Regions from separate parts of the Actinoplanes sp. NPDC020271 genome, predicted to be linked through region 2. Evidence: riboswitches for the same ligand, from Rfam matches in the RefSeq annotation. Region 2 holds a riboswitch; the other holds the start of a gene.
The links. A riboswitch is a leader RNA that binds a small molecule or an ion and turns the genes downstream of it on or off. The one in region 2 is predicted to bind cyclic di-AMP.
Positions count from the first base shown of each region.

Region 1: it holds a riboswitch for cyclic di-AMP, as region 2 does, so the genes downstream of both, ACH442_RS27735 (transglycosylase family protein) here and ACH442_RS44910 (C40 family peptidase) in region 2, are expected to answer to the same signal.

Region 1 covers NZ_JBIRWQ010000014.1:20,006-24,211, forward strand. Annotated here, with positions in the region: gene ACH442_RS27725 (LysR family transcriptional regulator) at 1-718, opposite strand, end outside; gene ACH442_RS27730 (YybH family protein) at 810-1,166, shown strand; gene ACH442_RS27735 (transglycosylase family protein) at 1,138-1,821, opposite strand; cyclic di-AMP (ydaO/yuaA leader) riboswitch at 1,823-2,004, opposite strand; gene ACH442_RS27740 (saccharopine dehydrogenase family protein) at 2,351-3,589, shown strand; gene ACH442_RS27745 (class I SAM-dependent methyltransferase) at 3,596-4,206, opposite strand, start outside.
Region 2 covers NZ_JBIRWQ010000042.1:29,916-34,121, forward strand. Annotated here, with positions in the region: gene ACH442_RS44905 (tetratricopeptide repeat protein) at 1-529, opposite strand, end outside; gene ACH442_RS44910 (C40 family peptidase) at 1,001-1,972, opposite strand; cyclic di-AMP (ydaO/yuaA leader) riboswitch at 1,988-2,123, opposite strand; gene ACH442_RS44915 (M56 family metallopeptidase) at 2,237-3,154, opposite strand; gene ACH442_RS44920 (BlaI/MecI/CopY family transcriptional regulator) at 3,151-3,501, opposite strand; gene ACH442_RS44925 (cytochrome ubiquinol oxidase subunit I) at 3,578-4,206, shown strand, end outside.

The DNA.
Region 1 (4,206 bases), on a different contig from region 2:
CCACGCCGAGACCGCGCCGGGCCAGGCCGGCGACCGTGGCCGGCGAGGTCGCGGCGAGCGCGACCTCCGGTCGCAACCCGAGATCAGCCGTCCCGGCGTGGTCGAGTACGTCACGGATGCCGGTGCCACGCGGAAGACAAATTATTCGGTACGCCGTGAGCTGCGCGATCGTCACCCGGCCGCGTCCCGCTAGGTCACCGCCGGGTGGCGTCAGCGCCACCAGCGGCTCACTGACGATCACCTGCGACGCGAGATGTTCCGGGGGCTCACCGGCCAGCCCCGCCAGCGCCACGTCGATCGCGCCCGTGCGCACCCCGGCGACGAGGTGGTCCGAGTTCGCCTCGGTCAGCTCCAGCGCGATGCCGGGGTGGGCGTCGTGGAACGCGGCGAGCGCGTCGAAGAGCGGAGCGACCTCGCAGCCGATCACCATGCCGATCCGCAGCCGCCCCCGGATCAGCCCCTTGACGTCGTCGATCGCGTCCCGCAGGTCGAGCGTCGAGTCGATCGCCTCCCGCGCGTGGCGCAGCGCGACCGCACCCGCCTCGGTCAGCCGGGCGGTCCGCCCACTGCGCACGAACAGTTCCGCCCCGAGTTCGTGCTCCAGGGCCTTGACCTGGGCACTCACCCCGGACTGGGTGATGTGCACCCGCTCGGCGGCGCGGGTGAAGCTGCCGGTCTCGGCGACCGCGATGAAGTACTCCAGTTGCCGCAGATCCATGAATGAAAATTGTAGTTCCTAGAAGAACCATCTGTTGGACTTGTAGGGTGCGGCGGAGGAAGGTGGAGGCATGAGCGAACGAGCGAAGGCACTGCAGCCGGAAGATCTCACCCGCCTCTTCGTCGAGCGCGCGAACGCCAAGGACGCCGAAGGGCTCGCGCTGCTGTATGAGGAGGATGCCGTGATGGCCTATCCGCCCGGCAGCCGGACGGTCGGCCGGGCGGCGATCGAGAAACTCTGGGCGGAACTCCTGCCCAGGATGCCGCGGTTCGAGCCCGAGCCTCCGCTGCCCACTCTGATCAGCGGCGACCTGGCCCTCACCGCGACGCCGCCGAAGGACGGGGCCGGGGCGAGGGCACAGGTCGTCCGCCGGCAGCCCGACGGGACGTGGCTGCGGGTGCTCGACCAGCCGGAGTTCTCTAGAGGGCCAGCCGCTGACCGACCCTGAGGCGGTTCGGGCTGCTCAGGCGGGCCGCGTTGGTGCGGTAAAGGGCCTTCCAGCCGCCCCGCACGTGGTAACGCCGCGCGATCCCGGAAAGGGTGTCACCGCGCTTCACGGTGTAGGCGTGCGCGGACCGCAGCGGCGTGTTGTAGGAGGCCAGGCGGTATGGGCTGACCCGTGTGGTCGTGCGCGCCCGGGTGAGCCCGCGACGACCGCACGTCGGCCAGGCGCCGATGCCCTGGGTGCGCAGGACGCGCTCGGCCACCGCGATCTGCTCGCTCTTGGAGGCTCCGTTGGCCGTGGAGGCGTACCTCCCGCCGCCGTGCGCCCGCCAGGTCGAGCGGCTGAACTGCAGCCCGCCGAAGTAGCCGTTGCCGGTGTTGATCCGCCAGTTGCCGCCGGACTCGCAGCGGGCCACGGCGTCCCAGTTGACGTCCGGGGCGGCGCTGGCCGGGGAGGCCTCGACGGCCATCAGGCCGACCGCTCCGGCCAGACCGGCGATGGTGATGCCGAGGCTGCGCTGCAGGCGGCCCGGCTTCTTCGGAGCGCGGTGCTTGGGCGTCGAGTAAGCGCGCCCGGCGGCCGTCGCCGGTGCATGGGCGCGCGGGGACTGGGCTCGCCGGGACAGGACACGGCGAACCCCACTGTTCAGGTGAAGCATGAAGTTTTCCCTCCACGCCTGCGAGGTGAGCTGTCGGGTTCGGGCCGAGGAGCCCGGCTGCTGACGCAGCTTCACCCCGAGGCGCACTCCCGTGGGAGCGCGCCGAGGAACTGGTGGGTCCCCCGCTCCGTGCCTGTGTGTTGTTGACCGTGACCAGCAGGCAGGATTCGGCGTTCCGGCCACGGTGTCCGCACGTGCGGACTGCTTGACGGAGCCACCGCCTCGCCGGACTGACCATGCCCGGGCTGCGACAGGTGACGTTGTTTCCCCAAATTAACCGCTTTGATCTTCCTTTGTGTGGATAACTCCCGCAGATTCTCGGGCGTGGCGTGACTTGCTACTCACGTGGTCGCGCGGACGGGGGAAAGCCGGTGCCCACAGGCATGGCGGTCCGGCGACTGGGTAAAAAGGGCCTGCTCATTGGAGTTCCACGCGCGTGCTCAAGCGACTCCGGCCCGGTGTAAGGGATTGCGCCCGTTGTTACTGATGAGTTTCCTTCGGGGTGGTCCGCGGTGCACAATCTCCGACCATGAGCGATCGTTCACGCGACTTCGAGGTGATCGTCTACGGTGCGACCGGCTTCGTCGGCGTGCTGGTGGCGGAATACCTTGCCGGGCACGCGCCGACCGGCACCCGCATCGCGCTGGCCGGGCGCTCAGCGGAGAAACTGGAGGCCGTCCGGGCCCGGCTCGGCGTCGACTGGCCGACCCTGGTCGCCGACGCCGCCGACGCGGACGCGTTGACCACCCTGGCCGGACGCACCCGCGTCGTCATCACCACGGTGGGGCCGTATGCGAAGTACGGCAAGGTTCTCGCGCACGCCTGCGCCGCGGCCGGCACCGACTACGTGGATCTGACCGGTGAAGTCCTGTTCGCCCGGGACAGCATCGACGAGAACCACGAACTCGCCCGCAGCACCGGTGCGCGGATCGTCCACTCCTGCGGCTTCGACTCCATTCCGTCCGACATCGGCGTGCACGCCCTCCACAAACTGATCGAATCGGACGGCGCGGGCGAGTTGCTCGACACCACGCTGGTCGTGACGAGCTTCCGCGGCGGGGTCAGCGGCGGCACCATCGACTCGATGCGCAACCAGGTCGACGTGCTGAAGGAGAAGCCGGCACTGCGCAAGGTGGCCGGGAGTCCGTACTCGCTGAGCCCGGACCGCCACGCCGAGCCGAGACTCGGCCGCCAGAGCGACCTGGACACGATTCCCGGCTCCGACGTGGACCCGCAGCTCAAAGGGCGGCTCGCACCGTTCGTGATGGCGTCCTACAACACTCGCGTGGTGCGGCGGAGCAACGCGCTGCGCTCATGGGCGTACGGGCGGAACTTCACCTATCGCGAAGCGATGAGCGTCGGCGCCTCCCCGCTGTCGCCGGTCATCGCGCTCGGCACGAAACTCGGGCTCGGCGCACTCTTCGCCGGGCTGGCGCTGCCACCCACCCGCTTCGTGCTGGACCGCATCCTGCCGAAGCCGGGTGACGGGCCGAGCCGGAAAGACCGTGAGAACGGGCATTTCACCATGGACATCTTCACGACGACGACGTCCGGGGCGCGGTACACGGCTCGGGTGCGGGCCAAGGGCGACCCGGGGTACGCCGCGACCTCGGTGATGCTCGGCGAGTCGGCGCTCGCACTCGCGCTGGACCGGTCGTCGCTGCCGGAGAGCGAGGGTGGCGTGCTCACCCCCGCCACCGGGATCGGGGATGCGCTGGTCACACGGCTGCAAGCGGCCGGATTCGAGATCACCGCGCGCAAGCTCTGACGGTGGTCACCGCGGGCGCCGGGCGATCAGCTCGAAGACGTGCCAGTGCTTGGGGCCGCTGAACGCCGGGCCGTCCTCGTCCTGCTCGTCCCAGTGCTCGACGATCAGGCCGTCGGCCAGGGCGGACGCCTCCGCGACGGTCAGGAACGTCCACTCCCCGTTCGCCGTCCACGAGTCATGGACGCCGAAGAGATCCACTGCCACGAGACCGCCGGGACGCAGAGCCGTGCGGATGAGCGTCCACAGCCGATCGAAGGACGGCCGGTCCTGGTACGGCAGGGCGTAACCGGCGTAGATCAGGTCGGCCTCGGGCAGCTCGGTGATCTGCTGAAAGCCGAGCCGGTGGGCGGTCAGCGACGGGTGGGAACGGTCGACGCCGGCCAGCATGGCGGGCTCGCTGTCGTAGGCGGCGACCCGCCAACCGGCTTCGAGCAGGGCCCGGGTCTCGCGGCCGGCGCCGCAGCCGAGGTCGACGGCGGTGCGCCCGGCGCCCGGGCCGGCGAGGTCCATCGCGCGACGGCAGGTGGCGCGGACGTCGCGGGTGACCTGCGCGGCGTTGTAGGCCGTCCAGTGGTCGTCGGCGTGGGTGGGGTGGGCTGACGGCGTACCGGAGACGT
Region 2 (4,206 bases):
CCGGCTCGGGCTCGTCCCCGGCCTTGGCGAACCGGGGCGGCACGACATCGCCGAACTCCTGCTCCATCGCGGCCCAGTCCACGCCACCCGCCTGCCCCGCCGGCCGATCTCCCGCCGGCCGATCCCCCGGCGACCCGGAACCAGCCGGCCCGGAACCAGCCGGCCCGGAACCAGCCGGCCCGGAACCAGCCGGCCCGGAACCAGCCGGGTCGGAACCAGCCGGGTCGGACTTCGCCGGACCGCCCGGCTGCGCCGGGTCCGACGTGCCCGTCGAGTGGCCGGGATCCGCAGAGCCGGCCGGCTGGGCGCCGGGTTGACCCGCGGGCTTCGGCGGGGCCAGCGCGGACACCATCAGCCCCCGCGCGGCCTCGTTGCCCGGCTCACGGCTCAGCACCTGAGCAGCATGCTCGATCGCCTCCGCCCCACGCCCGGCCGCGACCAGCAACTCGGCCAGATGCAGCCGCAACGGCAGGTCGTCGGGGCGGGCCTGCACCGCCGCGGTGAGGCTGTCGATCAAGGCGTCGCTCATGAAACGCGATTATGCCCGCGTCGCCCGCGCTACGGCCGCTCGCCCTTTCCCCACCGGCCGCGCCGACCGTCTCGGGCGCGGCCGCACCGAGCAGCAGCGTGTAGCCTGCGGCAACCGCCGGAAGCACCCGTCAGCCATCGGTCACCGTCCGGAAGAACGTGATCACGTCCGCCGCGAAGAGCTCCGGCACCCCCAACGCGGCGCCATGCCCGCCACGAGGGAACTCCGTCCACTGCCGGATGTCATCCCGCCTCTCGACGAACGGCCGGATCGGCTGGGTGACGTCACCCGGGAGGGACGCGATGGACTCGGCTACGCCACCCGGGCAGAGGGACGCGGGCAGAGCCGGCACGCAGCGCGCGGGACCCGGGCGCGGGCCGGCGGGGTGGTGCTCCCCGGCGTACGCGGGGAGGGGTTGCAAAAAGGCCGCCCCCGGCGGACCGGGAGCGGCCTTTCCACCTTGAGCGCGGATCAGCCCGGCCGGCGATAGCCGGCGATGGGGCCGCGATCGATGGTCGCCATGCGCACGAAGTCGCCCGTGTGCGGCGCGTGCACCACCATGCCCTTGCCGATGTAGATGGCGACATGGTGCACGTCGGAGTAGTAGAAGACCAGGTCACCGGGCTTCAACTCGCTCCGGCTCACCGACTTCCCGGAACTCCACTGGTCCTTCGTGTAGTGCTCGAGGTGCACGCCTACCGAAGCCCACGCCTCCTTCGTCAGACCCGAGCAGTCGTAGCTGTTCGGGCCCTCGGAACCGAAGACGTAGGGCTTGCCGATGAGGTCGCACGCCTTCTGCGCCGCACGGCCGCCCTTGTCGTTGGTGTACTCGGCCGGGCACAGACCGGTCTTGTACGGCCCGGCGTCCGCCCCGTTGTAGGAGGTCTGCCGGAGCTTCTGCAGGCTGTTGATCTTCTTCTCGATCGCCGTCCTCTTCGTCTTGAGGTCGGTGTCACGGGTGGAGATCTCGGTGGCCAGGGCGTCCACCTTGGCCTTGTCGGCGGCGTACTTGTCGCGGAGTTTGACGACGTCACTGATCGACGCCTGCCGGTTGGCCGCCAGTTGCTCGAGGAGCGAGAGCTTCTCGGTCAAACTGCTCGGCGAGCCACTGAGCAGCGCACCGACCGCGGTCGGCGGACCCTGCATGTAGGCGTCGGCCGCCATGTTCCGCACCTCACCCATGGCCGCGTCGACCTGCTTCTGCAGCGGGGCGAGCGTCGTGGCCAGCTGCTTCTGCTGCTTCTGCAGCTTCAGCAGTTTCCCGTGCACGTCGTTGTAGTCCTCGATGACGGGCTCGAGCTCGTTCCACTGCTTGTCGATCTGGGCTTCGACGTCCGATGTCGGATCGGCGTGAGCGACAACAGGTCCGGTGACAACAAACCCGGCAGCGATGACGGCGCAGACGAGACTGCGCAGCACACCCCGCGCGCCTATCCGTTTCACGTAGGTGCGTTGTCCTTTCTTCCTCTCGGCCGCCGACCGGGTTAGCTGACGGGTTCGGGCGGGAAGCACGCCCGGCCGCTCAACGAGCGGCTTCACCCCGAGGAACCTGGGTCCCCGGCTCGCCTTTACGGCGATTAGGCGGTGGCTCGTCAGATCGGCCGGTTGGACGATGGGGGGCTGTCGAACCGGGGACCACCGTACTCGGATCATGCAGGCAAATGAAGGTCGCGTCCGGAGGGAAACTACCCGCACCAGTGCGAGCACTCACAGTGAGCGGAACGGCCACGCGTCCAGGGCCTGCGCGAGCCAGGGCACGATCAGGATCACCGTGGGTAGCACCAGGAGGCCGACGGCGGCGAGCCCGGCGAGGGCCGACAGACCGGTCGAACCGGCGGCCGGGCCGGTCAGCCGGTCAAGTCGGCGGCGGCGGGATTCACCCGCGGGGTCGGCCGGGGCTTCCTCCGCAAGGGGGACGGCGTCGGAGAGCCGGGCCAGCGCGGCGCGCAGCGGGGCCGGCCCGGTGCGGCGCCGGGCGGCATCGTCGGCCACCATCTCCAGGAGCAGGTACACGGCGTCGAGTGGCGCCCGGGACCGCAGCGGGCGCGGCACCGCCTGGTAGAAGGCGGTGAACGACTCCATCACCAGTTCGTGTTTGTGCCGCAGGTGCGCCTGTTCGTGGGCGAGCACCGCGTCGACCTGCTCCCGGTCGAGGATCTGGAGCACCGCGTCGCTGAGCACGACCCGCGGCTCGCGGCCGGGCACGCAGTAGGCCAGCGGCAACGCGCCGTCCAGCACCCGCACCTCGCCGCCGCCCAGCTCCTGGTGGCGTTCGGCCCGGTCGAGCAGGTCGGCGAGCATCCGGTGCCGTTCGCGCCGGGCGCGGGCCCGCACGCTCACCCGGATCAGCGAGATCAGCAGCCGGATCACGATGGTGGCCGCGACGGCCAGGGAGAAGACCAGCGACGCGACGACCCATGGGTGGTCGGCGCCGGCCGCGCGGGTCAGCTCCTCCGGGGCGGCGAGCACCACACCGAGGGCGCAGAGCACCGCGGTGAGGGTGAGCGCCTGCCAGAGCAGGACGGCGGCGACCGGTGCACGGTCGGGCCAGCGGGCGCCGGCGAGGACACCCGGGACGACCAGCGACAGGGTCAGCCCGAGAGCGCCTAACAGAAGTGCGGTCACGTCTCTTTCGGTGTGGCATCCAGGGCGGCTTGGATCGCGCCGGGCGGCAGCTGACCGAGGAAGTATGCCAGCGCGGCGTCCTGATCGGGAGTGCCGCTGAGTGCGTCGAACATCAGGGCGGCGGTCATCTCGGCGCGGGACTGGGCCGGCGCGTACTTGTAAGCGCGGTCCTCCATGGTCCGCACGACCAGTTTCTTCTTGGCGAGACGGTCGAGCACCGTCATCACGGTGGTGTACGCCAGATCACGGTCGGCGAGTATGCCCAGATAAACCTGCCGGACCGTCAAAGGGACGGGCGAAGCCCACAGCTGATCCATGACCTCACGTTCGAGTCCGCCAAGTGCCATGTGACCCATCCTACTAGGGCCGGTCGTACTACGTCTCGTAGTATCTACTACGAAGAGTCGTAGAGGGGGACACCCGATGGACGTGCTCGACCTGACCCGGCTGCAGTTCGCGGTCGTGACGATCTATCACTACCTGTTCGTGCCGCTGTCGATCAGCCTGTCGGCGGTCGCGGCCGGTCTGCACCTGACCTGGATGCGCACCGGCTCCGAGCGGTTCCTGAACCTGACCAAGTTCGTCGGCAAGCTGCTGATCGTCACGTTCGCGGTCGGCGTGGTCACCGGCCTGGTGCAGGAGTTCCAGTTCGGGCTCGGCTGGAGCGCGTTCGCCAAGTTCTACGGCGACGTGTTCGGCCCGACCCTCGCGATCGAGGGGATGCTCGCGTTCTTCCTGGAGGCGACGTTCCTCGCGTTGTGGTACTTCGGGTGGGGCCGTCTGCCCCGCCGCCTGCACGCCGCCACGATCGTCGTCGTCGCGGTCGGGACGCTGCTCTCGGCGTACATCATTCTTGCGGCCAATTCCTTCATGCAGAACCCGGTCGCCTACGCATTGGACGCGGAGACCGGCCGGGCCCACCTGACCAGCTTCGGTGAGCTGCTCACCAACGAAGTGGTGCTCGCCGCCTTCCCGCACACGACGGCCGGGGCGGCGATGGCCGGTGGCGGCCTGCTCCTGGCGATCGGGGTGTGGCGGCTCGCCGCCGACGG